3 regions of the Streptosporangium sp. NPDC051023 genome follow, and region 2 is predicted to be linked to each of the others. Evidence: riboswitches for the same ligand, from Rfam matches in the RefSeq annotation. Region 2 holds a riboswitch; each other region holds the start of a gene.

Region 1 (10,315 bases), on a different contig from region 2:
CACACCCGCGGCCAGGCCGAGGATCACCGGGTTGCGCAGCGGCAGGCTCGCCAGCCGGGCGGGCCTGAGCCCGCGCTCCGCGCTCCGGTCCAAGGCCACGAGCACGACCGGAGTGATCACCAGAAGCTGGAAGAGCAGGACCCCGGTCAGGAAGGTGGCGTCGCCGAGCACCTGCAGCGTGACCGGGATGCCGAGATTGGCGGAGTTCACGTAGCCCGCGGCCATCGCGCCGATCGTGGCCTCGCCGGGCTTCCTGCCGAGAACGTGGCGGCTCAGCGCGAAGCCCAGGGCCATGGTCACGACGGTGCTGGCGGCGAAGGCGCCCAGCGCGGGCCCGCTGAACGACAGCCGGGTCCTGCTGAGGATGGAGAACAGCGCGGCCGGCATCGCGAGATGGAAGACGAACCCACCGAGAACCCGGTCGGCCTCCGCGCCCAGCAGCCGGAACCGCCCGGCGACGAAGCCGAGCAACGTCAGCACCCAGATCGGGACGAAGGCCGCGATCAATGGGGGGCCATCGCAGACTCCTCGTGCCGGCAGGCTTCGAGCGTATCTGGCCGATCTTGACATCCGGGAGCCGGGGGTTCCGCCGGCACTCCTCCGGCCGCGCGCTGTGCCGTACTCGGCGGCCGGAGAACGGAACCTCACATCCGGCGTTTCCCGGACAGCCGCCATCCGGCGAAGGCGAGAGCGAGGAGCGCCGCCGCTCCGACCGCGTAGAGCCACGGGGAGATCGCCGCGGAGGGGGAGGAGACGGGGGTCGCGGCGGGAGAGGAGGTGGGGCGGGGACGGGTGGCCGTACCGAGCGCGGACAGGAGTCCGGCGGAGAGCGGCTCCCCGTTCTGGATCGCGTCCTGCGCGTGCAACGGCCCCTCACCGGCGCGGACCGCCAGGTTGCCGTCGCACAACGCCGTGTGCAGCGGGACGCCCGGGTCGGTGTCGAACAGGCCCGTCTTCTCATCCGAGGCGAGGACCAGGTAACGGGAACCGACGGTGAAGCCGTAGCCACAGGCCGCGCTGTCGGCGTTGGTGGCCACCTGGTACTCGGCGTCGGCCCTGCCCTTGTAGACCTGGTCGGCCCTGAAGGTGTAGATGATCGGCGGCCTGGGGCCGAGCGGATCGCCCTTGGCCGGGCGGGCGGAGACCACCGTCCCGGTGAAGACGGCGGCTGCCCTGCCGACCTGCTCCGCAGGTCCCAGCGGAGCGCAACTGCAGGCGCATGCCGTACCGGGGGTGATCACGACGGTCGCGGCCAGCAGCAGGAGAACGGTGAGAACTCGATGCCTCAACATGCTCTCACCACGTATCCCGCCGCGTGATGGTTCGACGCCGCCGGGGAGGAGGAGCCGCCTTCGGGACGGCACCGGCCATTTCGCGCCGTTTCGTACGGCTTCGCGTCGGTTCGTATGGCACCGCCACACGGAGTTCCTGTCGCCCGGGGCGCGGAATGCGCCTAGGCTGGACCCGCAGTCGGTTCGCCCTGCCCGCCAGGCAGGCGCGTCGTAAGAGGGAACCCGGTGCGGCAGCGCTCGCCTGTTTGGCTCGCGAGCTCGCCAATTCCGGGACTGCCCCGCAGCGGTGAGTGGGAACGACCGCCGTCATACGCACTGGATCCGGACACCGGATCGGGGAAGCGACGGCCAGTAGATGCCAAGGCGCGAAGAACGCCATGGCGTGCCCGCGAGTCCGAAGACCTGCCACTGCCCGCGCGCGACCACGTACGCGGTGACTTCGGTGACCTCGAGGGCGGGTCGCGGTGCGGGCGGGCACGACGTGCCCGCCGGTCAGCCGTTCCTTCGCGCCTCTCGGGAGCACCGGGGTCCTCCATGACTCGCGAAGGAGAGTTTCGTGGCTGAGACTTCCGCCACCCCCTCATCGATCGCCACCGTCCACGGCTATCCGCGCCAGGGACCGGACCGTGAGCTGAAGAAGGCGATCGAGGGCTACTGGGCCGGTCGCGTCACCGCCGAAGAGCTGCGCGACGTCGCGGCCAGGCTGCGCCGCGGCAACTGGCGGCAGCTGGCGGACGCGGGCGTGCGGGAGGTTCCCACCGGGGACTTCTCGCTGTATGACCATGTGCTGGACACCAGCGTCATGGTCGGGGCCATCCCCGGACGCCACCGGGCCGCCATCGAGGCCGACACCCTGGACGGCTACTTCGCCATGGCGCGTGGCACCCGGGACGTCGCCCCGCTGGAGATGACCAAGTGGTTCGACACCAACTACCACTACCTGGTGCCCGAGCTGGGACCGGATACCGTCTTCATCGCCGACCTCACCAAGCCCGTCGGCGAACTGCGTGAGGCCGTCGAGCTCGGTCACACCGCGCGTCCCGTGCTCGTCGGCCCGGTCACCTATCTGCTGCTGGCCAAGCCCGAGCCCGGCGCCGACCCCGGCTTCGACCCGCTCACCCTGCTGGACCGGCTGCTGCCCGTCTACGCGCAGGTGCTCGCCGCCCTGCGGGCCGGCGGAGCCGAGTGGGTGCAGCTGGACGAGCCCGCCCTGGTCCAGGACAGGCCCCGGACCGTGCTTGAGGCCGCCGCCCGCGCCTACCGCGAGCTCGGCACCCTCGCCGACCGGCCGAAGATCCTCGTCGCGAGTTACTTCGACCGCCTCGGCGAGGCCCTGCCGGTCCTGGCCGAGGCGCCGATCGAGGGCCTGGGGCTGGACTTCACCGGCCCGGCCGCGGCGAACCTGGACGACCTGGCCCGGGTGGGCGGGCTGCCGGGCAAGCGCCTGATCGCCGGGGTCGTGGACGGCCGCAACGTGTGGATCAACGACCTGGGCAGGTCGCTGTCCACCCTCGCCACCCTCCTCGGCTTGGCGGGCCGGGTGGATGTGGCGGCCTCCTGCTCGCTGCTGCACGTTCCGCTGGACACCGCGCTCGAGCACGGGATCGACCCGCAGGTCGGCCGCTGGCTCGCCTTCGCCAGGCAGAAGACGGCCGAGATCGCCACTCTCGCCCGGGGGCTGAGCGAGGGCACCGGCGCGGTTGCCGGGCAGCTGGCGGCCAACCGGGCCGACCTCGCCTCGCGCGCGGCCTCCGCGCTCACCCGCGATCCTGCCGTACGGTCCCGCTGCGCCGCGGTCACCCCGCAGGACACGCGCCGTCCCCAGCCCTACCCCGAGCGGGCCGCAGCGCAGCGCGCCGCTCTTGGCCTGCCGTCGCTGCCCACGACCACCATCGGCTCCTTCCCACAGACCGCCGAGCTACGGGCGGCCCGCGCGGATCTGCGGGCCGGGCGGATCGACCAGGCCGCCTACGACGAGCGGATCGCCTCAGAGATCCGCTCGGTCCTCGTCTTCCAGGAGGCGGCGGGCATCGACGTGCTGGTGCACGGCGAGCCGGAGCGCAACGACATGGTCCAGTACTTCGCCGAGCGGCTCAACGGGTACCTGGCCACCCAGCACGGCTGGGTGCAGTCCTACGGCACCCGCTATGTGCGGCCGCCGATCCTCGCCGGGGACGTCTCCAGGCCCGAGCCGATGACGCTGCGCTGGACGACGTACGCCCAGTCCCAGACCGGGCGTCCCGTCAAGGGCATGCTCACCGGGCCGGTGACCATGCTGGCCTGGTCCTTCGTCCGCGACGACCAGCCGCAGGCGGACACCGCCCGCCAGGTGGCTCTGGCGTTGCGCGACGAGGTCGCCGACCTGGAGGCGGCGGGCACCGTCGTCATCCAGGTCGACGAGCCCGCGCTGCGCGAGACCCTGCCGCTGCGCGCCGCCGACCGGGCCGCCTACCTGGCCTGGGCCACCGAGGCCTTCCGGCTGGCCACGAGCGGAGTACAGGCGCGGACCCAGATCCACACCCACATGTGCTACGCCGAGTTCGGTGAGATCCTGGCCGCCATCGACGACCTGGACGCCGACGTGATCAGCCTGGAGGCCGCCCGCTCGCACATGCAGGTCGCCCATGAGCTCGCGGAGGCGGGATATCCCAGGGAGGCCGGGCCTGGGGTCTACGACATCCACTCCCCGCGCGTCCCGGGTGTCGAGGAGATCGCGTCCCTGCTGCGCAAGGCGCTGGACGGGATCGCGGCCGAGCGGTTGTGGGTCAACCCCGACTGTGGCCTGAAGACCCGGGGGTGGCTCGAGGTGCGTGCGTCCCTGGACAACCTGGTCGCCGCGGCCCGCGAGGTTCGAGCCGAGGTGACCGGCGCGATCGGCTAGCGGACAGCTCCGGGCCCGCCGCTGTGTCCTCGCTGTGCCCTCACCGGGCTCCCGGCCGGTGGGGGAGCGCTCACGACGCGCGGGCGGACGCGGAGGGGAGCGTTCACGACGCGCGGGCGGACACGGAAAGCGGGACAGTAAGCGGGACAGTAAGCGGGACAGTGGTCTCCCCGGGCCCGGCACGTGCCGGGCCCGGGGACGGATCTCACGGAGAGGATGGTGAACGTCATGTGGCCCCTTCGGCATGACGCCCCCGCGCCGGGCGGCCCGAGGGGAGCCTGGCCGGCGTCACGGCCCGCACCCGCAGGGCTGGTCGCCGGCGTCATGGCCGAGGTGTCCACGATCGGTGCCTACTTTGCGGTCTCGACGGACCCCGAAGACCGGACCGGCCAGGCCTGGCGGCCGTTCGGCGTTCTGTTCACCGACCTGGGCGCGCTGACGGCCATGATCGCGAACTTCCGGGGACGCCTGAACACGACGGAGACCAGGGTCGCCGCCTCGATCCTGTTTCAGGGCCTGGCCGCGAGGTTGTGGTCACCGGCCGTCGGCGCGGCCGTCGTCTGCGACCTCTTCGTCGACCTGACTCCGGAGCGCGTCCACTGGCGCCCCGAGCCGACCGGGCCGCTTCCTCTGTGGACTCCCCATCTGCCGGGGTGGGAGATCGCCGAGCCGGGCCAGGTCGTGGAACCGCTGTACCACAACGTGGTGACCGGGCTGCTGGAGCCGCTGGCGCTGGCCGTACAGGAGACCACGAAGATCGCTCCCGCGTTGCTGTGGGGGAACGCGGCCTCGGCCCTGGCCGGGACGCTCGGCACGATCGCCGGGCAGCGGCCAGAGCTGGCGGCCAGGGCGGTCGCGCTGGGGCGCGGGCTGCTCTCCCTCGGGGTGCTCGAAGGCACCGGTGAGCTGGCCGGGCCGACGCGGGGACGGCTCTCCTTCGCCAGGCGCAGTTGCTGCCTCTACTACCGTGTGCCGGGCGGAGGTATGTGCGGCGACTGCGCCCTGGCACGTCCCCGGCCCGGCCGCGATCACCACTCGACGGGTAGAGAGTCAACCCCGTAGACGATCGAGATCTTCCTGAAGGCGACCTCTTCCGCCGGTACGGCGAGGCGTAGGGCGGGGAATCGGCGCAGCAGGGCGGGGAAGGCGATGCGCAGCTCCATCTGAGCCAGCGGCGCGCCGACGCATCGATGGACGCCGTGCCCGAAGGCGAGGTGGGAGAGGCCCTCCCGGCCAGGGACGACGCTGTCGATGTCCCGGCCGAGCGCCGGGTCACGGTTGGCCCCGGTCAGCGAGCACAGCACCATGTCTCCCTTGGAGATCGGCTGTCCCGCCAGGACCAGGTTCTCGCGGGCGAAACGGGGGAAGGCGACCTGCACGACCGTGAGGTAGCGCAGCAACTCCTCGACCAGAGCGTCGATGTGGTCGTCGGTTTCGCGGACCAGGAGGAACTGCTCCGGGTTCCGCAACAGCCACAGTGTGCCCAGGGCGAGCATGCTCGTGCTGGTGTCGTGGCCGCCCGTGAGCAGCCCGTCGGCCAGGCCGGCCAGCTCGCGGTCGCCGATCTCGTCCCCGTGCTCGCGCAGCAGCATGCCGAGCAGGCCGTCGCCGGGGGCCCGGCGTTGTCTGGCGACCAGGTCCGTCAGGTAGGCCAGCGAGTCGTTGACCGCCTGGAGCGAGGCCTCAGGGCCCGCGGACAGGTCGAACCGGTCGGTGCTCAGGCGTAGGAAGTCGGTCCGGTCGGCGTAGGGGACGCCCAGCAGCTCGCAAACCACCAGCGAGGGGATGGGCAGAGCGAAGGACCGCACCAGGTCGCACGGGGAGCCCTCCCGTTCCATCGCGTCGAGGTGTTCGGCCACGATGGCCCTGATGCGGGGTTCGAGCCTGCGCAGCCGCCGTACGGTGAACTCCGGGGTGAGCAGTCTGCGCAGCCGGGTGTGCTCCGGCGGGTCGCGAAAACCGAGGCCGCCGGGGTCCTCCTGGACGGACCCGGCCGCCGTCACGTTGCCGAAGTCGTTGCTGAACCTGCCGGTGTCGCCGAGGACGGAACGCACGTCCTCGTAGCGGGTGACCAGCCACGCGGTCGAGCCGCCGGGCATGGGCAGCGGGCAGACAGGCTGTTCGGCACGGACGCGGCCGAGCTCGGCCACCGGGTCCATGCCTTCGCGCGTGAACTGCATGAGGGGAAACTCTGCTTCTGACATCGGATCCTCGTCGTCGTGCGTGCGGGCGCCGTGGCGCAGGAGCGGGAACCGGCCTGCGAGGAGCCGGACGCGCGGGCCCGCCGGGGCAGGCCCGGCGGGCCCTGCGGTGTGAGCGGTCGTAGCGGGCCCGGTGGAGGCCGGGCCCGGTGTCAACGGGGCGAAAACCGGGTGCGGTTTCACCATAGAACGGGGAAAAGGCGACTGCCTTCAGCCGAGAAGGGTCTCCCCGATCCAGCCGTCAGGGGAGCAGCCCGGCGGGATGGCGAACACGGCCGAGCCGACGGGGGTCGTCCACTCGTTGAGCAGGTCGGCCTCCGCCAGCTTCCGCTGGACGGGGACGAACTGCCGGGCGATGTCGGCCTGGTAGGAGGCGAACAGCAGCCCGGAGTCCGGCTGTCCCTCGGGGGTGAGTCCCTCGTCGTAGTTGTAGACGCGGCGCAGGATCCGCATGCCGGGGTCCCGCACATGGGCTCTGCGGATGTGGGCGTACTCGGAGATGACCGGGAAGCCGAGCGCGTTGAGCCTGTCGAAGTCGGGCTCGTCGTGCTCGGCCTGCCCGGTCAGCGGGGCGCCGGTGTCCAGGCGGCGGCCGATGACGAACTCCTTGGCCACCCGGTCGGCGGCGTCCCACTTGTCCAGCCGCGCACGGATGCGCCGCAGCACCAGCGTGGTACCGCCGCGCAGCCACCCGGGGCCTTCGCCGACCCACACGGCCCGGTCGAAGTCGGGGGTGCCCGGCGCGGGGTTGACGGTGCCGTCGAGCTGACCCATGAGGTTGCGCTGGGTCGTGCCGGGGACCTGGGTCTGCGGGCTCCTGCGGAACCCCCGCTGGGTCCAGCGCACGCGGGCGAAGGCGCGGGCGTCCTTGACCGTCATGCGCAGGGCGTGGGCGACGGTGACGGCGTCGTCCGCGCAGATCTGCAGGAGCAGGTCGGCGCCGGTCCACCGCCGCTCCAGCTTGTCGATGACGAAGCCGGGCAGGGGCGCTATCGACGCGGGTCGCAGGTCCTCGACCCCGGCGGCGGTGAACAGGCCGGGACCGAAACCGAAGGTGACGGTCAGCCGGGCGGGGAGCACGGCGAGTTCGGGCTCGGTGTCGGCCAGCGCGGGCCTGCCCTCGGTGAGGCGGCGGGCGTCGTCGGTGAGCAGGCGCATCATCCGGACGATCGCCTCGCGTCCCGTGCCGGGCAGCAGGTCGAGGCCGACGAACACGGCGCTTGACTGCGGGGGCGTGGCGATCCCGGCCTGGTGGACGCCGTGGAAGGGCTCGCGGGCGGAGCCACCGGGAACCGGGGCCGCCGCGGCCAGAGGGGAGGGCGCGGCGGGGGCCTGAGCCGAGGTCTCCGCGGCGCCCCGGGGAGAGGCGTACGTGGCCAGCGCGCCGACCGCGCTCGCCGCGCCTCCCGCGAGCAGGCCCCTGCGGGTCAGCCGGGGCTGGCGCATCAGCCCTTGCCTCCGTCCGAGCCGTTGTCCCCGCCCATGTCCCCGCCCATGTCCCCGCTCGTGTTCCCGCCGTCCATGCCGGGCTGGTAGTCCTCCTTGCCGCCCGCGAAGTCCTTGCCGACCGCGGTGAACTCCAGGGTCCCGCCGTCCTTGAGGGTGAGGGTGAAGGGGATCTGCGCGCCCGGCTTCACCTCCTCCGCGACCCCCACGAGCATGATGTGGTCGCCGCCTGGCTGGAGCTGGTGCGTGCCGTGGGCCGGGATGACGAACCCGCCCGCCTTCGGACGCATGATCATCTTCCCCTTCGAGTCGACCACCTCGTGCAGCTCGATCCTCGGAGACAGCGGCGAGCTTCCCGAGACGACGGTCACCTCGGCGCCGGTGTTGTTGACCAGGGTGCCGAAGGCGGCGCTCATCCCCTTCTTCGCGGTCTTCACCCACGGGTCGGTGATCGTCAGCGCGGGACCGGTGGCCGAGGGGGCGGCGGAGGGAACGGTCGAGGGGGAGGCGGCGCCGGTGGCCGCCGCGGGACTGGCGACGGCGGCCGGTGCGGTCGCGCCCTGCGAGCCGCACCCGCTGAGCGCCATCACGGCCGCGGTCAGGATCGCGGCGGGGACGATGGGACGAGAGAACACGTTGATGCCTTTCCTCCGGCGGAGCCGGCAGGCCGCGGCGCAATGCCGCCTTGATGTGGCCATGCCGGACGGGCAGCCGGGATTGTCACGCTGGTTCGGTTCGCCGAGCGGCCGGGTGGCGGCGTCGGCGCGGGCCCGTGCACGCGGGCCAGGGGAGAACCTGGGCACGTGGGCCGGGGAGAAAAAGAGGAAACGCCTCCAAGACTTCGGGCGGGTCAGCGCCTCGTCATGCGAGGGCCGGCGCGACGCGCCCGGACGGTCAGCAGGAGGTGGCGGTGACGATCACGGGAGGGCCGCGCCTGCTCACGGCATGGCGAAGTACGGCCGAGCGCAGCGCCCTCGGCTCGATCGCGCGCGGGGTGAGGAACGAGGTGTAGGCCGGTGGTGCCACGTACACGACGAGCACGTGGCGCAGCCGTACGCCGAGCCGTCGCAGCAGCGTCCACAGCACGGCCTCGCCGCGCGCCAGCCACATCGAGGTCAGCCCGATGGCCCAGCCGTGCATGACCAGCATGCCCAGGCCGGGCACCAGTCCGGAGTGGACGTGCCCGAGGGCCGCAGAAGAGGACGCGGCGGGGGATGCGGCGTGCGCGAGGGAGAAAACCACGTGCAGCACGGCCTGCAGCCCGGCCATGAGCGGCAGGATCACCGCAAGCGTGCGCTCGCGCCCGGAAACGCAGAGGGCCGCGACGAACGCCAGCGCGAGGGCGAGGACCGCGCTTCGCGCGGAGACCGTCCCTCCGGTGAAGACATGCGCCGTCACGCTCAGTCCCAGGCAGACCGCGGCGAAGGCGGTGGCGCGGATGAGACGGAACGGCAGGGTCGCGGGCATGATGCGGCAATCATCGCACGCCGCCCCGGCGCCCGGTGATCGAGGAGGGGGCGGCGGGTGACCGCCGCCCCCAGGACCGTGCCGGAGGGTCACTCCTCGGCGGCGGGGGGATCGTCACGCCGTGGGGTCCTGGACCAGACGATCACCCCGATCACCGCCAGCGCGGCGAGGCCGCCCCAGATCCACCACGGGACGCCCGGTGAGGCGCCCCTGCCGTCCGCCACGGAGGTCGCCGACGGCGACGTCGTGGGCGGGGGCGGGGGCGGCGAGGAGACCTGAGCCGTGGGCGCCGTGGGTGCCGAGGCCGCGGAACCCGAAACGGTGAAGGGGATCTCGCCCTCGATGGGGTGGCCGTCGGAGGAGACCACCCGCCAGGCGATCACGTATCCGCCCGCGGGCAGCGGTCCCGCGACCTCGGCGGTCACCGTCGGCCCTTCGGCGACGGGCTTGCCGATCGCCGCCTGCGTGCCGTCCGCCTTTCGCAGGACGACGGTGGGGAACTGGACGTGGGCGCTGAATTCCAGCTCGATCCGTTCGATGGACGAGACCACGGCGCCCTGGGCCGGGGAACTGCTCTTCAGGCGGTCATGGGCGAGCGCGGCGGGTGCGGTGAGCAGGAGGAGAATCCCGCTGCACACCATCGCCAGGACCGTTCTGCGGATGAATCGCGGCAAATACGCCATCACGGACTCCATGGAGACTCCCGGATCGTGCTCCTGGCACGGCCGGGCAGGCCGGAAACGCTTCCCGGGGAGGGGAGCGCCTGGTCGCGGGGCACGTCGGCCGCCGGACCCCCAGGTCTCTCAGCCGACGCGCGCGGGCGCGGGCGGCCCACGCCTGCGCAGGACCGGTGAGGCCTCCCAGCCGTCGTAGGGGCGCACGTCCGAGGCGGGTACGGCTCGCGGAGCCGCCCCCGGCAGCCCGGTGACGGCGATGACGAACAGCCGGACCACCGGTATCCGCACGCCGTACAGGCGGATCATCAGCCAGAGCGCGCTCTCACCGCGCTGCAGCCACCACCCCGTCAG
Region 2 (10,315 bases):
GGGGGCCACCGCGGCTATCCGGCCGCCGCGCACCGCGACGTCGTACCGGCCGACGTGGCCGCCACCGACGTCGATGACCTCGCCGCCGGCCAGCAGCAGATCGTAGGACACTGATCCTCCTAGGGCTTTCAACACGCGCGGGGTCTTTTCAGGAAGGCGTGGCCTCGTCCGTGCGAGCGCTGCCGATGCTCAGGCGATAGAGCCGTGTCGGGCGGCCCTTACGGTGCATCTGCTCGCTGCCTTCCTCGGTGACCAGGCCGGACTCGTTGAGTTTGCGGATCAGCCTGCGCCCGCTCGGGTCGGTGATCCCGAGGGAACCGGCGAGATCGCTGGGTGAGATGAGCCGTCCCTCAAGGCTGCGTTCGAGGGCGGCGAGCCGGGACAGGGTCGCCGGGCTCAGACCGGCGCGGCGGGCGAGCTCCTCAAGGTCTCCGCCGTGGTCGCGGTAGGTGAAGGCGAGGGGGTTCGCCGAGCCGCCGCTCATCGGGCCGATGATGATCCCGTTGTCCTGAACCAGATACGCCGAGGGGACGTTCTCCTGCTCCGCCCGTGCCACCGCCCGTTCGGCCAGTTGCACACAGGTGCGGGCCGAGACACCGATGCCGAATCCGGCGGCCAGGCGTATGCCGAGCGTCTCCCGGGCCTGGCCGAGGATGGGAAGGGAGATCCAGTTCTGGGTGGCGTGTTCGAACAGCGCCTTGTGCGCGAAGACCACGACGCCGCGCCGGTCCCGGTTCTCGATCCACGCGTCGCCGAACTCGGGCGTGTTGACCAGCAGGTTCATCAACCCGATGCGGACACGGTCCAGGTCGGCCTGGGCGTCCTGGGTGACCACGCGGAAGACGCCCGCGGCGAATCTCGACGCGTTGGCCTGCCGGGACTGGATGCGCAGCGCGAGTTCGTGAAGGTTCGTCCGGATCGTGATCGGACCGTAGAGCGCGTTCATCACCGGAACCGAGTCGGCCAGCCGGGCGGTGACCGCGGTGCGCAGGCTGATGGCGTAGGCGGCGCCGGTTCGTTCCATGAAGCGGCGGTGGAAGTCCACGACCTCCTCGACGCTCTGCCGCGGGTTGTACGGCAGGCAGGCGACCTGGCTCCGGTCGAGGTTGAGCGCCTGGACGACCTCGTCGACCGTCTCCTGGTCGAAGGTGTCGATGCTGACCGGGACCGCCTGCCGGCCGCGGGCCGCCGCTTTGAAGAACGCGACGGACAGGTCGAGACCGGCGGACGTGACGACCGTGACCGGCAGGTCGGCCGGGAGCAGCTCGCGGGACCTGACGAAGGGGACCTTGCCGAGCAGCAGTCCGTCCACCTGCCGTTCGCGGCCGAGGAACTCCCGGACCAGGGGCTGTATCTCGTCCTCGTGCCGGTAGGTGACCCACTCCAGGTGCACGCCGGAGAGGGTGCGGGCCGCCTCTTCGAAGACGGTGCGATGACTCGCGTGGATGACGAGTCCGATCGCGATCGTCATGACACCTCTTATGCGACCTATGTTCGGAAGTAGTTCGTAATGCGACCAGTATACGAGCAGGAGGGCGTCGGGGGAACCTGGCTCGCAGCTGTATTACGAACCGGGCGGAAGCGCTGCCTGGCGCGAGCGTGCGGCGGCCTGTGGCGGCCACCGCACGCGTGTTCTCCACCTCGCGTCGCCCGGAGTCCCGGTCGCCCGCCCATGTTGCCCAAGCCGACGAAGGCGATCGTCACCGAAGCCCTCCCGACAGTCCGAGTTCCTGCTCGCCCAGGGGTGCGAAGAACCGGTCCACGTCGCGCTCGGTCACCTCTTCGAGGGAGGCCGGTGACCATCTGGGGGAGCGGTCCTTGTCGATCACCTGGGCCCGGATGCCCTCAACCAGATCGGGTTCCGCGAATGCCGCGCGGGAGGTCCGGTACTCCTGGTCCAGCGCCTCCTCCAGCGAGCCGAGTCCGCTGGCCAGGCGCAGGGCCCGCAGGGTGGCCTTCAGCGCCGTCGGCGACTTGCCGCCGATCCGCTCGGCCGCCTCCTTGGCGGCGCTCTCACCGCTGTCGAGCAGCCGTTCCACGATCTCCTCCACCGTGTCGGCGGCGTAGCAGGCGTCGATCCACCCGCGCTGCTCGGCCAGTTCACCGGGCGGTACGGGGCGGGCGAAGGAGGCGACCGTCTCGGCCACGTCCCGCCGGGTCAGCTCGGTGGTGAGCGCCTCCAGGTCCTCGGACGGGACGAAATGATCGGCCAGCCCGCAGGCCACGGCGTCGCCCGCGCCGATGGAGGCGGAGGTCAGCGCCAGGTGGGTGCCCAGCTCGCCGGGCACCCGCGACAGCAGGTAGGTACCTCCCACATCGGGGACGAGGCCGATGGTGGTCTCGGGCATGGCCAGGATGGTGCGTTCGGTGACGATCCGCACGGAGCCGTGCGCGGAGACGCCGACGCCGCCGCCCATGACGATGCCGTCCATCAGGGCGATGTACGGCTTGCCGTACCGGGCGATATGCGCATTGAGGCGATACTCGTCCCGCCAGAACGCCGCTGAGGCATCGCCCTTCTCTCTGGCGTCGTGGTAGATGGCGCGGATGTCGCCCCCGGCGCACAGGCCCCGCTCGCCCGCGCCGCTGACGAGCACCGCGGCGACGGCGTCGTCGTCGGCCCACACACGCAGGACGGTGTCGATGCGGCGGACCATGTCATGGGTCAGGGCGTTGAGAGCCTTCGGCCGGTTCAGGATGATGTGCCCGAGGCGGCCGACGACCAGAGTCTCGATTCCGGTGTCCGGCTGAGTGCTCATCAGGCGGCTCCGACCGGCCCGCGGGCGACGGTGACATGCATGATCTCGTTCGTTCCTTCCAGGATTCGGTGTACCCGCAGGTCGCGGACGATCTTCTCGATGTCGTACTCGGTGAGGTAGCCGTAGCCGCCGTGCAGCTGCAGGGCCTGGTCGGCGACGGCGAAGCCGGTGTCGGCCACGTCGGTGGGCGGCGCGGAACCGGTGAATGGGTCAAGGCGCAGCAGGGCCGTCAGCGCGGGGGATCTTCCACCGCCGGGACGTTTCCGGGCTCGCGAGCGCGTACCGATGCCATGCGTGTTCGCTCCATCCTCGTGGACAACACGGATCAACCCGCGGCCGGTATCCTGACTCCCGGATCAGCGCACGTCATCCGGCCTTCCCAGCTTTCGCCAGTGGCCTCATTCCAAGCGATGACGCACTTCCCGGTCACAGTGGCGGGACCGCGCCGGATTCACACCGGCTTCCCTGCACCGCGGGCCTTCACCACGAAAATATAGTTGGACGTCCTAGTAAGTCCAGAGTGGCCGGGCCGGTATGTGAAATGTCACCCTCGGCTGCCGCGGAGCCCTGTCTGGGTGCGTGGCCGGTTTGTCCTGGCCTGTCCCTGTCGAGCGAATCGACCAGGCCGAGGTGTCGGGGGGATATTTATCCCCTCATGTCCGCATTGTTCGCCTCTTGAAATCCCTCCGGCGACCTGACGTCACCGGCGAATCTTTTTGCCTATTATTTGTAGTTGCAAGCTAGTCGCAACAAGAGGGTGGCATGGCGGTCGTTCTGGGGATCGAGACCTCGTGTGATGAGACCGGCGTCGGGATCGTCGCCGACGGGCGGCTCATCGGCGCCGCGCTGGCCTCCTCGATGGAGGAGCACGTACGGTTCGGCGGGGTGGTGCCGGAGATCGCCGCCCGCGCCCATCTGGAGTCGCTGGTCCCCTGCGTGAAGGCCGCCTTCCGGCAGGCCGGGATCGGCCCGTCCGAAATCGACGCCGTCGCGGTCACCTCGGGTCCCGGCTTGGCGACCGCGCTGCAGACCGGGCTGGCCGCCGCGAAGGCCTACGCGCTGGCCTGGGGGCGGCCACTGTATGGCGTGCACCACCTGGCCGGGCACGTGGCCGCCGACACCCTGGAGCACGGCCCGCTGCCGCCCCGCTCGGTCGCGCTGATCGTCTCCGGCGGCCACACCTCGCTGCTCCTGCTCGGCGACCTGGCCCGCGACCCGATCGTCCACCTCGGTGACACCCGCGACGACGCCGCGGGCGAGGCGTTCGACAAGATCGCGAGGATCCTCGGGCTCACCTACCCCGGCGGCCCCGCCATCGACCACGCCGCCCGGGACGGCGACCCCGGGGCGATCGGCTTTCCCCGCGCGATGCTCGGCGTCGGCTGTGACTTCTCCTTCTCCGGGCTCAAGAGCGCCGTCGCCCGGCATGTGGAGCGAGACGGTCCCGGACTGTCGGTGCCGGACGTCGCGGCCTCGTTCCAGGAGGCCGTCGTCGACGTGCTGACCCGCAAGGCCGTCGATGCCTGCCTGGCCCACGACGTGGACACCCTCGTGGTCGTGGGCGGGGTCGCCGCCAACCGTAGGCTGCGGCAGGTCGCCGCGGAGCGGTGCGGCGCCGCGGGCATCACGCTGCGGATCCCGCCCCCGCACCTGTGCACCGACAACGGCGCGATGATCGCCGCCGTCGGAGGCCTCCTGGTCGCCGCGGACATCCCGCCTTCCTCCCTCGGCCTGGCCGCCGACCCTTCGGCTCCGCTGACCCGGGCATCCCTTGACTCCGCCGGGTTCTGACGTCCCGGCCGCGGCACCGGAAAGCCGTCTTCACGGCGGCGTCGTCACATCGACAACCCTCCGTCCACGGGGAGGACCGCGCCGGTGACGTACCCCGCCTCGGGGGATGCCAGGAACCCGATGGCCGCGCACATCTCGGAGGGGTCCGCGAACCGGCCCATGGGGATGCCGGTCGTGAGTTCGTCCCGCTTCCGCTGCGGCATGGAGGAGATCATGCGGGTCTCGGCGTTCGGTGAGATGGCGTTGACCGTGATCCCGAAGCGGGCCAGTTCCTTGGCCGCGGTCTTGGTGAAGCCGACGATGCCCGCCTTGGCCGTGGCGTAGTTCGCCTGCCCGATGTTTCCGCGCAGCCCGGAGTAGGAGGTGACGTTCACGATTCTGCCGTAGCCACGTGCCCGTAGATGGGGCACGCAAGCCCGCGTCATGCGGAAGGTGCCACCGGCGTGGACGGCCATCACCCGCTCCCAGTCGTCGTCGGTGAGCTTCCACAGCACCGAGTCCCTGAGGATCCCCGCGTTGTTGACGAGGACGTCCAGCCGTCCGGTCTGCTCGACCACCGAGTCGACGACGGCGTTCACCGAGGCGGTTTCGCCGACGTCGCAGCGGGCCCACCGCGCGCCGAGCTCGGCCGCCGTCGCGGCCACCTGGTCGCCGTCGAAGTCGAGCAGGTAGACGACCGCGCCCGCGTCGACGAAGAACCGGCCGATCGCGCGGCCGATTCCCCGCGCTCCACCGGTCACCAGGACCACCTGTCCGGTGTAGTCGAAGGACAGCGTGCTCATGAGAGACGCTCCAGGACCATCGCCATCCCCTGCCCGCCACCCACGCACATGGTCTCCAGGCCGACCTCCTTGTCATGGAAGCGCAGGGAGTTGATGAGCGTGGTCGTGATCCGGGCCCCTGTCATTCCGAAAGGATGTCCGAGGGCGATGGCTCCGCCGTTCACGTTTAGTTTGTCCTCGTCGATCCCGAGTGCCCGCGCGGAGGGAATCACCTGGGCGGCGAAGGCCTCGTTGATCTCGACGAGGTCGATGTCGTCGGCTCCCATTCCGGCCTGTGCGAGCGCCCGCCGGCTGGCCTCGACGGGGCCAAGGCCCATGATCTCGGGCGACAGGCCGGAAACCGCGGTGGAGACCACCCTGGCCAGCGGGGTCAGGCCCAGTTCGGCAGCCCTGACGTCGCTCATGATGACCACGGCCGCCGCGCCGTCGTTGAGCGGGCAGCAGTTGGCCGCGGTGACGGTGCCGCCGGGACGGAAGACCGGATTCAGCGCGCTCACCGCCTCCAGGGTGACGCCGGACCGCGGCCCGTCGTCGGCGTCGACCACGGTGCCGTCGGGAAGGGCGACCGGGCTGATCTCTCGCTGGAAGAACCCGTTGGTGATCGCCTTCTCGGCGAGGTTCTGGCTGCGGACGGCGAACTCGTCCTGTTCGCGCCTCGACACCCCGGCGTGCTGAGCGACGTTCTCGGCGGTCTGTCCCATGGCGATGTAGAGGTCGGGCAGCGCACCGGATTCGCGGGGGTCGCTCCAGGGCGCCGCGGTGCCGATCCGCTCCTGGGTATGGTCTCCGGCGTCGGCCATGCGCGGGTTGTGCGTGCCGGGAAGGTCGTCGGCCATGCCGAGCCCGTAGCGGCTGACCGTCTCCACCCCCGCGGAGATGAAGACGTCGCCCTCACCGGCCTTGATCGCGTGCATCGCCATCCGGGTGGTCTGCAGGCTCGAGGAGCAGTAGCGGTTGACCGTGACCCCGGGAAGGTGGTCCATGCCCGCCAGGACCGCCACCGCGCGTGCCAGGTTGTGGCCCGACTCGCCGGCCGGTTGGGCGCACCCCAGGATCAGGTCGTCGATCCGGTGCCGGTCGAGTTCGGGGATCTTCGCCAGCGCCGCGTCGACCATCTGGACGGCGAGGTCGTCGGGACGCATCGCGGTCAGCGAACCCTTGCGGGCGCGTCCGATCGGCGACCGGGCGGTCGCGACGATCACTGCTTCTGGCATGGATGTTCCTCCTTGGAGCTTGAGGTGGGGGGCGCTTTCAGGCCCTGACCCAGCCACCGTCGACCATGAGGGTCTGGCCGGTGATGAACGCGGCGTCGTCGCCGCTGAGGAAGCAGACCGCGCCGACGATGTCGCCGGCCTCGCCGACCCGTTTGATCGCCTGCATCTGCGCCGACAGCTGCAGGTGCTCCTCGGCGATGGCGGCCTCGCCGCCGGGCGTGCGCGACGCGGTCGGGGCCACGGCGTTGACCGTGATGCCGTATTCGGCGAGATCGGAGGCCAGGCCGCGGGTGAACCCGACGACCCCGCCCTTGCTCGCGATGTACGCGGTGAGGTGCGAGGCGGCCAGGCCGAGGGTGTTGGAGGCGATGTTGACGATGCGCCCCCACCCGTTCTGCCGCATGGAACCGGCCAGGGCTCTGGCCATGAGGAACTGCGAGTCCAGGTTCACCGCGTGCACCCGCCGCCAGGTGTCGTAGTCGGTGTCGAAGAAGTCCCCGACGGCGATGATCCCGGCGTTGTTGACCAGGATGTCGGCCCGGCCGAACCGCCGGAGGATCCGCGTGGTGGCCGCCGTCACCGAGTCCGGGTCCGCGACGTCGGCCTGTACGGCGAGCGCCGTGCCGCCCGCCGCCTCGATCCTGGCCACGGTTCCGGCGGCGTCGTCACGGTCGACGACCGCGACGGTCGCGCCTCTGTGCGCCAGCTCCACGGCGATGGCCTCGCCGAACCCGCGTGCCCCGCCGGTCACGACGGCCACCCGGCCGACGTGCGTCACCGGCCTGCTCATGACACCAGCCCCTCGATGGTCTGCCAGCGCGGGACGGGCGTCTTGCCGTTCGGGACGCGCAGCAGCTTGGCGTAGCCGTACTCGCGCAGAGTCTCCAATGTGTGCTCCCGGCCGTAGCCGCTCGCCTTGATGCCCCCGAAGGGGCTGCCGGTCAGCGCGCGGTTGTAGTTGTTGACCAAGGTCATGCCGACCTCGAGACCGCCGCAGATCGCGATCGCCCGGGAGACGTCACCCGAGAAGACGCCCGCGATGAGGCCGTAGTCGGTGTCGTTGGCGATCTCGACGGCCTCGGCGTCGTCGCCGAACGTGAGGACCGCGGTCACCGGCCCGAAGATCTCCTCACGGGCGATGCGCATGTCACGGGTCACCCCGTCGAAGACGGTCGGGGCGACGTAGTAGCCGTCCGCGAGCTCGGGATCGGCCGGCAGGGGCGCCTGCGCGCTGATCGTCGCGCCCTCGGACGTGCCGATCTCGATGTACTCCAGGATCCGGTCACGCTGGGCGGCGGTGACCACCGGGCCGACGTGCGTGCCCGGCCGGGCGCCGGAGCCGACGACCAGACGGCCGACGGCCTCGTTGAGCAGCGTCATGAACTCGTCGTGTACGGACTCCTGCACCAGGATCCGCGACGCGGCGGTGCAGGCCTCGCCCTGGTTGAAGAAGGCGCCCTCGACGGCCCAGGCCACCGCGGAGGGGAGGTCGGCGTCCTCACACACGATCAGGCAGTTCTTGCCGCCCAGTTCCATCAGGGTCGGGGTGTGGTTGACCGCCGCCACCTTGATGATCTCTCGGCCCACGCCCGGGGACCCGGTGAAGGCGATCTTCCCGATGCCCGGGTGGGCTGCCAGGAACCGGCCTTGCTCGGCCCCGCCGTGCACCACCGACACCACGTCGTCGGGGAGCGCTTCTGCGGCGAGTTCGCAGATCCGGGTCGGCGTCATCGGGGTCTGCTCGCCGGGTTTGAGGACGACCGCGTTGCCGGCCGCGAGGGCGGGCGCCAGCTTGCCCGCGGTGTGGATCGGCGGCCAGTTGAACGGGATGATCGCGCCGACCACGCCGTACGGCACCAGCTCGGTGGTGTCGAGCGAGAACGGCGTGTGCCGGGCCTGGCCGTGTTCGGCCACGATGGCCCCGGCGAAGAAGTCGAACAGGCCGATGCAGGCGAACACGTCGCCGCGCGCCTGGTCCAGAGGCTTGCCGTTCTCCCTGGTCTCGATCCGTGCGATCTCCTCGGCGTGGGCCCGGAGTGTGTCGGCGACGGCGTGCAGTGCCCTGGCCCGTTCTGCCGGGGGCCGAGAGGCCCAGATCGCCTGCCCCTTGGCGACGCGGGCGATGGCCGCGCCGATCTCCTCGGTGCTGTGCGGGCGAACCCGGGTGATCTCCGACCCGTCGGCGGGGTCGTTGACCACGAACGGGTCGAGATCGCTCTCGCCTGCCCATCGGTGCTGGTAGAGCTCCATCAGTCAATGGTCCGTTCGTTGCTTCTTGTCATGTCTGGTGGTGGGCGCGTTCAGATGCCGAGCACGCGGCGGGCGTTGCGGTGGGCGATCTTCTCCTTGACCTCCTCGGTGAGGTTCGCCTTCTCGATCGACGCCACCGCCGCGGCGGTGTCCTCGTACGGATAGTCGACGGAGAACATCACCGCGTCGGCACCGGCGGTGAGCACCGCCGCCTCGATCGCCTCAGGAGCGAGCACGCCACTGGTGGTCAGCACGATGTTGGTGCCGATGTACTCCGACGGCATGCGCAGCAGCGGGGTTTCCACCCGCAGTGTCCGGTACCGGGAGTCCAGGCGTGAGCGCTGGAAGGGAAGGAACTCGCCCAGGTGACCCAGGATGAGCGTCGCTCGCGGATGCCGGTCGAACACGCCCGCGTAGACCAGGCGCATCGCGTGCCCCCCGGTCTCCGCCTGCCAGCTCCAGCTCGCGCCGTACATCTCGGGCCGGTCCCGCATGACGTGCCAGTCGTCGGCGGGGATCGAGCCCGGGTGCAGGTAGAGCGGCACCTGGAGCTCCTCGAACGCGCTCCACACCTCCTCGTACGCCGGATCGTCCAGGTACCGGCCCTGCGTGTGGTCGTTGACCAGGGCGCCGACGAAGCCGAGCTGCCGCACACAGCGTTCGAGCTCGGCCACCGCGGCGCCGGGGTCCTGCATCGGGAGCGCGGCGAACCCGCGGAACCTGGCCGGGTGCCTGCCGGTGACCTCCGCGAGGAAGTCGTTGGCGAACACGGCGTTGTCCACGGCCTTGCGCCGGTCGACGTCGGCCTGGATGCCCGGAACCGTCAGCGAGAGCACCTGGACGTCGATGCCGTTGGCGTCCATCTCGGGGAGGCGGTACTCCTCGAAGTCGACGAGTTTGCGGCCGCACATCTCGGCGTATTCGTCGGTGACGCGGATGCGCATGGGGACGGCGGGCTGGCGGGCCGCCAGCTCGGGGATGGCGAACGCCTCTTCGAGAGCGATGTAGCGCACGGTGATGTCCTCAGGTCGAGGCCGTACGGCGGCGCACGATGGTGGCGACGGAGACGGCGATGATGAGCGCGGTGCCGTAGAAGGCGTTCTCGATCCACCCGGTGTAGCCGAGCATCTGCAGCCCGAGGATCCCGGTGGCGAGGAAGTAGATCGCCACCAGCGTGCCGATCGGGTTGAAGCGGCCGGGCCGTACGACGGCGGTGCCGAGGAAGGTCGCCGCGAAGGCCGGCAGGAGGTAGGTGGGGGAGACGGTCGAGTCGTAGCCGCCGACCGAGGCGACCAGCAACACCCCGCCGGTTCCGGCGAGCGTGCTGCCCGCGACGAAGGCGCCGAGCCGGATGCGGTCAACGGCGACGCCGGCGAGCCGGGCGACCTCACGGTTGGCGCCGACGAAGGTCATGTGCCGACCGAGGGGGGTGAAGGTGAGCACGTAGCCGATCGCGAGCGCGAGGGCCAGCCCGTAGAAGAAGCTGATCGGAAGCCCGGCCACCTCGTACAACGTGATG
Region 3 (10,315 bases), on a different contig from region 2:
CGTGCACGCCCTGCCCGACAACCACGCCAACATCCCGGCCCGGTACACCGACGCCAACGGCAAGGCGGGGCCCGACGAGGCGACCCTCAAGACCGGAGACTCCGGCGGCAGGATCGGCTGCGGCGTGATCTCCGAGCGCTGACCCTCGCCGGGGTCCCGTCTCCCGGCACCCGTGCGCGGGCCTCGCGGCCCCCTCCTGTGGGTCCGCGAGGCTCGCGTCAGGGCGGGCATGGCGTCGCGCCCGAGAATCAGGCGCACGGCCCCGGAGCGGCGGCCGGAGCCGCCGGTCAGGCGCCGTCCTCCAAGTCCCCCTCGGACTTGAGGTAGACCTCCTGCAGGTCCCGCAGGATGTCGGGATCGGGGTGCTCCCACATGCCGCGCCCCGCCGCCTCGAGCAGGCGTTCGGCGATGCCGTGCAGCGCCCACGGGTTGGACTCGGCGAGGAAGGCCTGGTTCTCCGGATCCAGCACGTAGGTCGCGGCCAGCTTGTCGTACATCCAGTCGGCGACGACCCCGGTGGTCGCGTCGTAGCCGAACAGATAGTCGACGGTCGCGGCGAGCTCGAAGGCCCCCTTGTAGCCGTGCCTGCGCATGGCGGCCAGCCAGCGCGGGTTGACCACCCGGGCGCGGAAGATCCTGGAGGTCTCCTCGGACAGCGTCCTGGTGCGCACCGCGTCGGGGCGGGTGCTGTCGCCGATGTAGGCGGCGGGCGCCTTGCCGGTGAGCGCGCGGACGGTGGCGATCATGCCGCCGTGGTACTGGAAGTAGTCGTCGGAGTCGGCGATGTCGTGCTCGCGGGTGTCGACGTTCTTGGCCGCGACCGCGATCCGCCGATAGGCCGCCTCCATGTCCTGCCTTGCCGGGACTCCGTCGACGCCCCTGCCGTACGCGAAACCGCCCCACACCGCGTACACCTCGGCGAGGTCGGCGTCGTCGCGCCAGTTGCGACTGTCGATCAGCGGCAGCAGCCCGGCGCCGTAGGCCCCCGGCCGGGAGCCGAAGATCCGCATGGTGGCCCTGCGCTCGTCGCCGTGCTCGCGCGTGTCCGCAAGCACGTGCGCCCTGACGTAGTTGCTCTCCTCCGGCTCCTCGATCGCGGCGGCCAGCCGTACGGCGTCGTCCAGCATCGCGACCACGTGCGGGAAGGCATCCCTGAAGAACCCGCTGATCCGGACCGTGACGTCCACCCGGGGACGGCCCAGTTCTCCGGCCGGGATCGGCTCGATGCCGGTCACCCGCCGCGACGCCTCGTCCCACGCGGGGCGCACGCCCAGCAGCGCCAGCACCTCGGCGACGTCGTCACCCGCCGTGCGCATGGCGCTGGTCCCCCACACGGACAGGCCGACCGAGCGCGGCCAGTCGCCGGTCTCCGCCCGGTAGCGCTCCAGGAGCGACTCGGCCATCGCCTGCCCGGTCTCCCAGGCCAGCCTGCTCGGCACGGCCTTCGGGTCGACCGAGTAGAAGTTGCGGCCCGTGGGAAGCACGTTGACCAGCCCGCGCAGCGGCGATCCGCTCGGCCCGGCCGGAACGTAGCCGCCGTCGAGGGCGTGCAGGATCGCGCCGATCTCGTCCGTGGTGCGCGCCAGCCTGGGGACGACCTCCTCCGCCGCGAACCGCAGGATGCGCTCGACCGGCCCGGAACCGGCCTCCGCCACCGGGCGGACAGTGTCCGGCACGGTCGCGGCCACCTCGGCGGCGGCCTCCGGATCCCAATCCCGGTTCTCCATCGCCTCGACCAGCGACCTGGCCAGCGCCTCGGCCTCGTCGGTGCCGAAGCGGCCCGCCGTACCGTCCTCGTTCAACCCGAGGGCCTCGCGGAGCCCGGGCAGGGCCGCGCCCCCCGCCCACATCTGGCGGGCGCGGAGGATGGCCAGCACCAGGTCGACACGGGCCGCGCCCTGCGGCGCGGCGCCCAGCACGTGGAGGCCGTCGCGAATCTGGACGTCCTTGACCTCGCACAGCCACCCGTCGACGTGCAGCAGGAAGTCGTCGAACTCGGCGTCGTGCGGACGGTCCTCGAGGCCGAGGTCGTGGTCGAGTTTGGCGGCCTGGATCAGGGTCCAGATCTGCGCGCGGATCGCGGGCAGCTTCGCCGGGTCCATCGCGGCGATGGAGGCGTGCTCGTCGAGGAGCTGCTCCAGCCTGGCCATGTCCCCGTAGGTGTCGGCGCGGGCCATCGGCGGGACGAGGTGGTCGACCAGCGTCGCGTGGGCGCGGCGCTTGGCCTGGGTGCCCTCACCGGGGTCGTTGACCAGGAACGGATAGATCAGCGGCAGGTCCCCCAGCGCGGCGTCCGGGCCGCAGGAGGCGGAAAGGCCCGCCGACTTGCCCGGCAGCCACTCCAGGTTGCCGTGCTTGCCCACGTGCACCACGGCGTGCGCGCCGAAGCCGTCGGCCAGCCAGCGGTAGGCCGCCAGGTAGTGGTGGCTGGGCGGCAGGTCGGGGTCGTGGTAGATCGCGATGGGGTTCTCGCCGAACCCGCGGGGCGGCTGCACCATGACCACCACATTGCCCGCGCGCAGCGCGGCCAGCACGATCTCGCCGTCCGGGTCCTGGGAGGTGTCGACGAACAGCTCGCCGGGCGCGGGCCCCCAGTGCTCCTCCATGCCGGAGCGCAGGTCCTCGGGGAGCGTGGCGTACCACTCGGCGTACCGGCCCGCCGCGATGCGCACCGGATTGCCCGCGAGCTGCTCCTCGGTGAGCCATTCGGGGTCCTGGCCGCCCGCGGCGATCAGCGCGTGGATCAGCGCGTCGCCGTCCTGCTCGGTCACGCCGGGCAGCTCGCCCTCCGCGCCGATGTCGTAGCCCCGCTCGCGCATCGCGGCCAGCAGCCGCACCAGGCTCGCCGGGGTGTCGAGGCCGACGGCGTTGCCGATCCTGGAGTGCTTGGTGGGGTAGGCGGACAGCATCAGCACGATCCGCCGCTCCGCGGGCGGGACGTGCCTGAGCACGGCGTGCCGTACGGCGATGCCCGCCACCCGCGCGGCGCGCTCCGGGTCGGCGGCGTAAACGGTCAGCCCGTCCCCGTCGATCTCCTTGAAGGAGAAGGGCACCGTGATGATCCGCCCGTCGAACTCGGGGATCGCGACCTGGGTCGCCGCGTCGAGCGGGGAGAGGCCGTCGTCGTTCTCCTCCCAGGAGGCCCTGCTGCCGGTCAGGCACAGGCCCTGCAGGATCGGGACGTCCAGCTCGGCGAGCGCGCCGACATCCCAGGCCTCGTCGTCGCCGCCCGCCGAGGCGGTCGCGGGGCGGGTGCCGCCTGCGGCGAGCACGGTCACCACCAGGGCGTCGACCGTGCGCAGGAGCTCCAGCAGGCCGGGCTCGGCGCTGCGCAGGGAGGCGCAGTAGACGGGCAGCGCGCGGGCGCCCGCGTCCTCGATCGCCGAGCAGAGGGTCTCGACGAAGGCGGTGTTGCCCGCGACGTGGTGGGCGCGGTAGTAGAGCACCCCGACGACGGGGCCCTCCTGGCTGCGTGCCGGGCGCTCGAGCACGCCCCAGGCGGGGGTCGGGGCGGGGGCGGCGAAACCGTGCCCGGTCAGCAGCAGGGTGTCCGAGAGGAAGTGGCCGAGCTCGACGAGGTTGGCCGGTCCGCCGTGGGCGAGGTAGGCGTGCGCCTCGGCGCACACCCCGCCCGGCACGGTCGACAGCTCCATCAGCTCGGCGTCCGGCGCCTGCTCGCCGCCGAGCACGACGACGGGCACCGGTCCGGCGAGCAGGGCGTCCAGGCCCTCCTCCCAGGCGCGGCGCCCGCCGAGCAGCCGGACCACAATCAGGTCCGCGCCCTCAACCAGGGGCGGCAGGTCCGCCGCCGTGAGCCTGGCGGGGTTGCCGAGGCGGTAGTCGGCGCCGCTCGCGCGGGCGCTGAGCAGGTCGGTGTCCGAGGTGGAGAGCAGGAGGATCATGCGTCACGCTCCACGGCGGACAGGAGGGCACGGCCCCCGGGGACAGCGGGCACGGAAGGCTGGCGGGGGAACGGCGAACAGCGCACGGAGGCTTCCTCCCTCGGGGTCCTCGCCCCGGGTCGTCGTCGGCTACGACGGCTGGAGTCTCCTGGCTCCCGGATCGGTGCTCCCCCCAGCCTTCCCGCCCGTCGCCGGGCAGTGGCCTGGATGGGGTTCGCTCCCCGGTTACAGTGGCGGGACCGCGCCGGATTCACACCGGCTTCCTCCCTTTGCCGTCGCCAACGATGAGACTACGGCAGCGAGGTTCCATGCAAGAAACTGGCGTTACCATCCTCAGCGTGGTCATTGGCGACTTTTCCGGACGATCGCGGCCTGACGCGTGTCCGGGGGCACTGCAGGTGCACGCCGCCGCCGACGGCGGCCTGGCACGGGTCAGGGTCCCCGGAGGGCGGCTGACGGCCTCCCAGCTCCGCGAGCTCGCCGACGCCGCCTCGGCCTGCGGGAGCGGCGTCATCGAGCTGACCTCCCGCGCGAACGCGCAGGTACGCGGGCTCGGCGGGGAGGGCGGCTTCGCGGCCCGCATGGCGGGCGCCGGGCTGCTGCCCTCGGCCACCCACGAGCGGATCCGCAACATCCTCGCCTCGCCGCTGACCGGCTGCGACACCCGGAGCCTGCTCGACGTGAGCCCGCTGGTCTCCGAGCTCGACCTGCGGCTGTGCGGCACGCCCGCCCTCGCCGGGCTGCCGGGGCGTTTCCTGTTCGCCCTCGACGACGGGCGGGGCGACGTGGCCTGGCTGGACCCCGACGCCGGGATCCTGCCGGTCGGCCCCGGGCAGGCCGCGCTGATCCTCGCGGGCGCCGACAGCGGCCTGCGCGTGCCGGTCGGCTCCGCGGTGGCCGCTCTGCTCGCCGCCGCCGAGGCGTTCCTGGCGGAACCGGAGGTCGCGCAGGCTCGTGCCTGGCGGATCCGCGAGCTGCCCGGCTGCGCGGAACGGGTCGCGGAACGGGTCGGCTCCGCCCTGGAACTCGGGCGGGCGGCCCCGGTGCCGACGCCGTCCACGGAGACACCCGCAGAAACATCCGCAGAGGCACCCGCGGAGGCGCTCGCGGGGCGGGAACCGGTGGGGATCATCGAGCAGCCGGGAGGCCGGGTCACGCTTGGGGTCACGGTGCCGCTGGGGCGGCTGACCTCGGCCCAGGCGGAGCTGCTCGCGGACCTGGCCTCCTCCGGAGAGGTACGGCTGACGCCGTGGCGCGGCGTGGTCCTGCCCGGCCTGACCCGCGCGGAGGCCGCCAGGGCCGCCGCCCTGCTCACGGACGCGGAGCTGGTCGTGGACCCCGCCTCGCCGTGGACAAGCGTGACAGCCTGCACGGGACGTCCCGGCTGCGCCAAGTCTCTGGCCGACGTGCGGGCCGACGCGACCCTGGCAATAACCTCCTTCCCACGCACCGGTACGCTCCCCGTGCACTGGGCGGGCTGCGAGCGGCGCTGCGGTCGCCCGAAGGGGCGGGTCGCGGACGTGGTCGCCACCGCCACCGGCTACCGGGTCGACCTGGACGGCAGGAGCCTGGACTGCGTAGGCATCGAAGAGACCACGGCCGCGGTGACGGCCCTGAGAGGGGAAACGTGATCGACTACGTCCGTGACGGCGCGGAGATCTACCGGCGTTCCTTCGCCACCATCCGCGCGGAGAGCGACCTGGAGGGCCTGCCGCCCGACGTCGCCCAGGTGGCGGTCCGCATGATCCACGCCTGCGGGATGGTCGACCTGGTCGGCGACCTGGGCTGGTCGCCCGGCGTGGTCGCCTCGGCCCGCGCCGCCCTGCGCGCGGGCGCGCCCGTGCTGTGTGACGCGATGATGGTCGCCTCGGGAGTGACCCGCCGCCGCCTGCCCGCGGACAACGAGGTGATCTGCACGCTGGGCGACCCCGGTGTGCCCGAGCTGGCCGAACGGCTCGGCACCACCCGCAGCGCCGCCGCCCTCGAGCTGTGGCGCGAGCGCCTCGAGGGCTCGGTCGTCGCGATCGGCAATGCGCCAACCGCGCTGTTCAGGCTGCTGGAGATGGTCGGGGAGGGCGCGGGACGGCCCGCGGCCGTGCTCGGCGTCCCGGTCGGCTTCATCGGCGCGGCCGAGTCGAAGCAGGCCCTCGCCGAGCATCCGGCCGGTCTGGAGTACCTGGTCGTGCACGGGCGCCGGGGTGGAAGTGCGATGACCGCGGCGGCGGTCAACGCGATCGCGAGTGAGGAAGAATGAGCGAGATGTCTGCCGGGCGGCTCTGGGGAGTCGGGCTCGGACCTGGGGATCCGGAGCTGGTGACCGTCAAGGCCGCCAGGCTCATCGGGGAGGCGGACGTGATCGCCTTCCACAGCGCCCGTCACGGCAGGAGCATCGCCCGCTCGGTGGCCGCGCCGTACCTGCGTGACGGCCAGGTCGAGGAAGCGCTGATCTACCCGCTCACCACGGAGACCACCGACCACCCCGGCGGCTACCAGGGCGCCATCGACGACTTCTACGCCGACTGCGCCCTGCGGCTGGCCGCCCACCTGGATGCGGGCCGCGACGTGGTTGTGCTGTGCGAGGGCGACCCGCTCTTCTACGGCTCCTACATGCACATGCACAAGCGTCTCGCCCACCGCTACGTCACCGAGGTCGTCCCCGGCGTGACCTCGGTGAGCGGTGCGGCGGCCGTCCTGGGCAGGCCGCTGGTCGAGCGGGACGAGATCCTGACCGTGCTGCCGGGGACGCTCCCGGCCGAGGTCATCGCCGAGCGCCTCGCCACGACCGACTCGGCGGCGATCCTCAAGCTCGGCCGGACGTTCGCCAAGGTGCGTGACGCGCTGGCCGAGGCGGGCCGCCTCGACGAGGCCTGGTACGTGGAGCGCGCGACCACCGGCAAGCAGCGCCTGGCCCCGCTGGCCGAGGTCGATCCGGACAGCGTGCCGTACTTCTCGCTGGCGTTGATCCCGAGCCCGGTCAACGCGGACCTCCCCGGTACCGGGGAGGCCGCCCCCGCGCGGGAGATCGGATCGGCCGTGGCCGCCGGCGTGCGGGGCGAGGTGGTCGTGGTCGGGCTCGGCCCCGCGGGGCGGCCGTGGCTGACCCCCGAGGCGCAGGAGGCGCTGGCCGCCGCGGACGAGCTCGTCGGGTACGGCCCCTACCTGGACCGGGTCCCGCCGAATCCGCGCCAGCGCCGCCATCCGACGGACAACCGGGTCGAGGCGGAGCGGGCCGCGCACGCCCTGGAACTGGCCGCGGCCGGGTCGAGGGTGGCCGTCGTCTCCTCCGGCGACCCCGGGGTTTTCGCGATGGCCAGCGCGGTGCTTGAGGTGGCCTGCGAGCCGAGGTTCGCGGACGTGCCGGTGCGGGTGCTGCCCGGCCTGACCGCGGCGCACGCGGTGGCGAGCAGGGCGGGCGCGCCGCTCGGCCACGACTACTGCGTGCTGTCGCTGTCCGACCTGCTCAAGCCGTGGGAGGTCGTCGCCGGGAGGATCAGCGCCGCGGCGCGGGCCGACCTGGTCCTGGCGATCTACAATCCGGCTTCCAAGAGCCGCACCTGGCAGGTGGCCGCCGCCAGGGACCTGCTGCTCGAGCACCGGACGCCGGAGACTCCCGTGGTCATCGGCCGTGACGTCGGCGGCGCCGGGGAGAGGGTGACCGTCACCACCCTCGGCGAACTGGACCCCGCGGCGGTCGACATGCGCTGCCTGCTGCTCGTTGGATCCTCGACCACCAAGGTCGCGGGCAGGAAGGACGGCGGCCGGGTGGTGTTCACCCCCCGCCGCTACCCCGCGTGACCGCTTCCGCGCGCCCCGGCCTCGCGCCGGGGGCCGGACGCCGGGCTCGGCCCCGCCCCGCGAGGAGCGCCCCGCGGAAGGCGGTGGGGCACGCGCTACCCGGCTGTGCCCGTCACGGCTTCCAGCCAGGCGAGGGCCTCCTCGACCGTCTCCACCTTCGTGACACCGTCCGGCGCAGCCGGGCGGCGCACGACGACGACGGGAAGCCCGAGCTCACGGGCGGCGAACAGTTTGGCGGTCGTCATCCGGCCGCCGCTGTCCTTGGTGACCAGCATGTCGATCCGGTTGTCCCGCATGAGGGCCAGCTCGCCCTCGACGGTGAACGGGCCCCGGCTGAGCAGCACCTGGAGGCGGCGCGGGGCCGGTGGCTCCGGCGGGTCAACGGAGCGGGCCAGGAACCACAGGTCGTCGAGGCCCGCGAAAACCGGCAGGCTGCGGCGCCCCGTGGTCAGGAAGACCCGCCTTCCCAGCCCGGGCAGCGACTCGGCGGCGGCGGCCAGCGACGGCGTCCAGCGCCAGTCGTCGCCGGGGCCCGCCTGCCAGCCGGGGCGGCGCAGGATCAGCAGCGGTACCCCGGCCTGTCCCGTCGCCTCGGCCGCGGAGACGGTCATCCGGGCGGCGAACGGGTGCGTCGCGTCCACGACGACGTCGATCCGGTGCTCCTTGATCCACGCCATGAGCCCGGCGGGGCCGCCGAAGCCGCCCTCGCGCACCTCGCCGACCGGCAACCTGGGATCGCGGACGCGCCCGGCCAGAGAGGAGACCACATGGGTCCCCGCACGTCCGGCGAGCGCGGCGGCCAGCCGCCTGGCCTCGTCCGTGCCGCCGAGCACCAGGATGTTCAGCACACCGTCACCTTTCCTCCGTCTGCCCGGCCGGGGGATCCCGCCCCGCCGTACCGGGCGATGCTTGAAGCATGAGCACACCCCTGCGCCACGGATGGACGACCGGCGCGTGCGCGACGGCGGCCACGACCGCCGCCTACACCGCACTGCTGACCGGCGCCTTCCCCGACCCGGTGGAGATCACGCTGCCCAGGGGGCAGCGCCCGGCGTTTGCGCTGGCCACCGAGGAGCTGGGCGGCGGCGCCGCCACGGCCGCGGTGGTCAAGGACGCCGGTGACGACCCCGACGTGACACACGGCGCGCTGATCTCCTCGACGGTACGGCACGGCGCCCCCGGCAGCGGAGTGGTGTTCGTCGCGGGCCCCGGGGTCGGCACCGTCACCAAGCCCGGGCTTCCGCTCGAGGTCGGCGAACCGGCCATCAACCCGGTCCCCCGGCGGATGATGAGCGAGCACGTCGCCGAGGTCGCCGCCAGGCACGGCGGAACCGGGGACGTGATCGTGGAGATCTCCGTCGAGCGCGGCGAGGAACTGGCGCGGAAGACCTGGAACCCCCGTCTCGGGATCCTGGGCGGCCTCTCGATCCTCGGCACGACCGGCATCGTGGTCCCGTACTCGTGCTCCGCCTGGATCGACAGCATCAGGCGGGGCATCGACGTGGCCAGGGCGGCGGGCCGCGAGCACGTCGCCGGGTGCACGGGAAGCACCTCCGAGCGGGTCGCGGCCGAGTTGTACGGGCTGCCCGAGGACGCGCTGCTCGACATGGGTGACTTCGCGGGGGCCGTGCTGAAATACCTGCGCAGGCACCCTGTGCCGAGGCTGACCGTCGCAGGGGGCATCGGCAAGCTCTCCAAGCTCGCCGACGGCCACCTGGACCTGCACTCGGGCCGCTCCCAGGTCAACCCGGAGATGCTCGCCGGAATGGTCCGCTCCGCGGGCGGGGACGAGGCGCTGGCCGGGCGGGTGCTGGCCGCCAACACCGCGCTGCACGCGCTGCGGCTGTGCCAGGAGGCGGGGCTGCCGCTGGGCGACCTGGTCGCCGAGCGCGCCCGGGCCGCGGCCGCGGGCGTGCTGCGCGAGGCGCCGGTCGCGGTCGACGTGGTGGTCATCGACCGCGCGGGGGTGATCGTCGGCCGCGCGGGCTGATCCAGCGGCACGGCCCCGGGGCGTCCCGGCGCACGGCGGGGCGGGATCAGTCACGGCACGGGTCAGTCACGGCAGCGGGCGGCCGAGTACAGGTGGCTGTCGGGGAACTCCGATGCGGTCAGCACCCTGCCGACCACGATCACCGCGGTGCGGACGACGCCCGCGGCGTGGACCAGGCCCGCGATGTCGGCGAGCGTGCCGCGCAGGATCACCTCGTCGTCCCTGCTGGCCCTGGCCACGACGGCCACCGGGCAGTCGGCGCCGTAGTTGGGGATCAGCTCCTCGACGACCGCCTCGACGCGCTGCACGGCCAGGTGGAGGACCATCGTGGCCCTGCCCCTGCCGAGCGTGTCCAGGTCCTCGCCCTCGGGCATGGGGGTCGCCCGCGCCGAGGTGCGGGTCAGCACCACCGTCTGGCCGACCCCGGGCACGGTGAGCTCCCGCTTCAGCGACGCGGCCGCCGCGGCGAAGGCGGGCACGCCGGGAACGACCTCGTAGGGCACTCCCGCCGCGTCGAGGCGCCGCATCTGCTCGGCCATCGCGCTGTAGACCGAGGGGTCGCCGGAGTGCAGCCTGGCGACGTCGTGGCCCGCCTCGTGGGCGGTGAGCATCTCCGCCACGATCTCGT

Evidence for each region. A riboswitch is a leader RNA that binds a small molecule or an ion and turns the genes downstream of it on or off. The one in region 2 is predicted to bind cobalamin.
Region 1: it holds a riboswitch for cobalamin, as region 2 does, so the genes downstream of both, metE (5-methyltetrahydropteroyltriglutamate--homocysteine S-methyltransferase) here and AB0395_RS06855 (acyl-CoA dehydrogenase family protein) in region 2, are expected to answer to the same signal.
Region 3: it holds a riboswitch for cobalamin, as region 2 does, so the genes downstream of both, cobN (cobaltochelatase subunit CobN) here and AB0395_RS06855 (acyl-CoA dehydrogenase family protein) in region 2, are expected to answer to the same signal.

The regions. Positions count from the first base shown of each region.
Region 1 covers NZ_JBFBCE010000086.1:19,362-29,676, reverse strand. Annotated here, with positions in the region: gene AB0395_RS38330 (AEC family transporter) at 1-507, opposite strand, end outside; gene AB0395_RS38325 (hypothetical protein) at 645-1,292, opposite strand; cobalamin riboswitch at 1,504-1,696, shown strand; gene metE (5-methyltetrahydropteroyltriglutamate--homocysteine S-methyltransferase) at 1,849-4,173, shown strand; gene AB0395_RS38315 ((2Fe-2S)-binding protein) at 4,402-5,235, shown strand; gene AB0395_RS38310 (cytochrome P450) at 5,202-6,353, opposite strand; gene AB0395_RS38305 (Dyp-type peroxidase) at 6,585-7,820, opposite strand; gene AB0395_RS38300 (copper chaperone PCu(A)C) at 7,820-8,455, opposite strand; gene AB0395_RS38295 (MFS transporter) at 8,715-9,287, opposite strand; gene AB0395_RS38290 (copper resistance CopC family protein) at 9,377-9,970, opposite strand; gene AB0395_RS38285 (hypothetical protein) at 10,091-10,315, opposite strand, start outside.
Region 2 covers NZ_JBFBCE010000007.1:117,105-127,419, reverse strand. Annotated here, with positions in the region: gene AB0395_RS06870 (amidohydrolase/deacetylase family metallohydrolase) at 1-111, opposite strand, end outside; gene AB0395_RS06865 (hypothetical protein) at 149-1,471, opposite strand; gene AB0395_RS06860 (enoyl-CoA hydratase/isomerase family protein) at 1,701-2,759, opposite strand; gene AB0395_RS06855 (acyl-CoA dehydrogenase family protein) at 2,759-3,088, opposite strand; cobalamin riboswitch at 3,076-3,262, opposite strand; gene tsaD (tRNA (adenosine(37)-N6)-threonylcarbamoyltransferase complex transferase subunit TsaD) at 3,522-4,550, shown strand; gene AB0395_RS06845 (SDR family NAD(P)-dependent oxidoreductase) at 4,595-5,332, opposite strand; gene AB0395_RS06840 (acetyl-CoA C-acetyltransferase) at 5,329-6,546, opposite strand; gene AB0395_RS06835 (SDR family oxidoreductase) at 6,584-7,336, opposite strand; gene AB0395_RS06830 (aldehyde dehydrogenase family protein) at 7,333-8,796, opposite strand; gene AB0395_RS06825 (amidohydrolase family protein) at 8,847-9,809, opposite strand; gene AB0395_RS06820 (ABC transporter permease) at 9,820-10,315, opposite strand, start outside.
Region 3 covers NZ_JBFBCE010000046.1:12,346-22,660, forward strand. Annotated here, with positions in the region: gene AB0395_RS27535 (superoxide dismutase family protein) at 1-142, shown strand, start outside; gene cobN (cobaltochelatase subunit CobN) at 288-3,902, opposite strand; cobalamin riboswitch at 4,025-4,217, opposite strand; gene cobG (precorrin-3B synthase) at 4,241-5,533, shown strand; gene AB0395_RS27550 (precorrin-8X methylmutase) at 5,530-6,156, shown strand; gene AB0395_RS27555 (precorrin-2 C(20)-methyltransferase) at 6,153-7,697, shown strand; gene AB0395_RS27560 (cobalt-precorrin-6A reductase) at 7,793-8,545, opposite strand; gene AB0395_RS27565 (cobalt-precorrin-5B (C(1))-methyltransferase) at 8,614-9,687, shown strand; gene cobM (precorrin-4 C(11)-methyltransferase) at 9,750-10,315, opposite strand, start outside.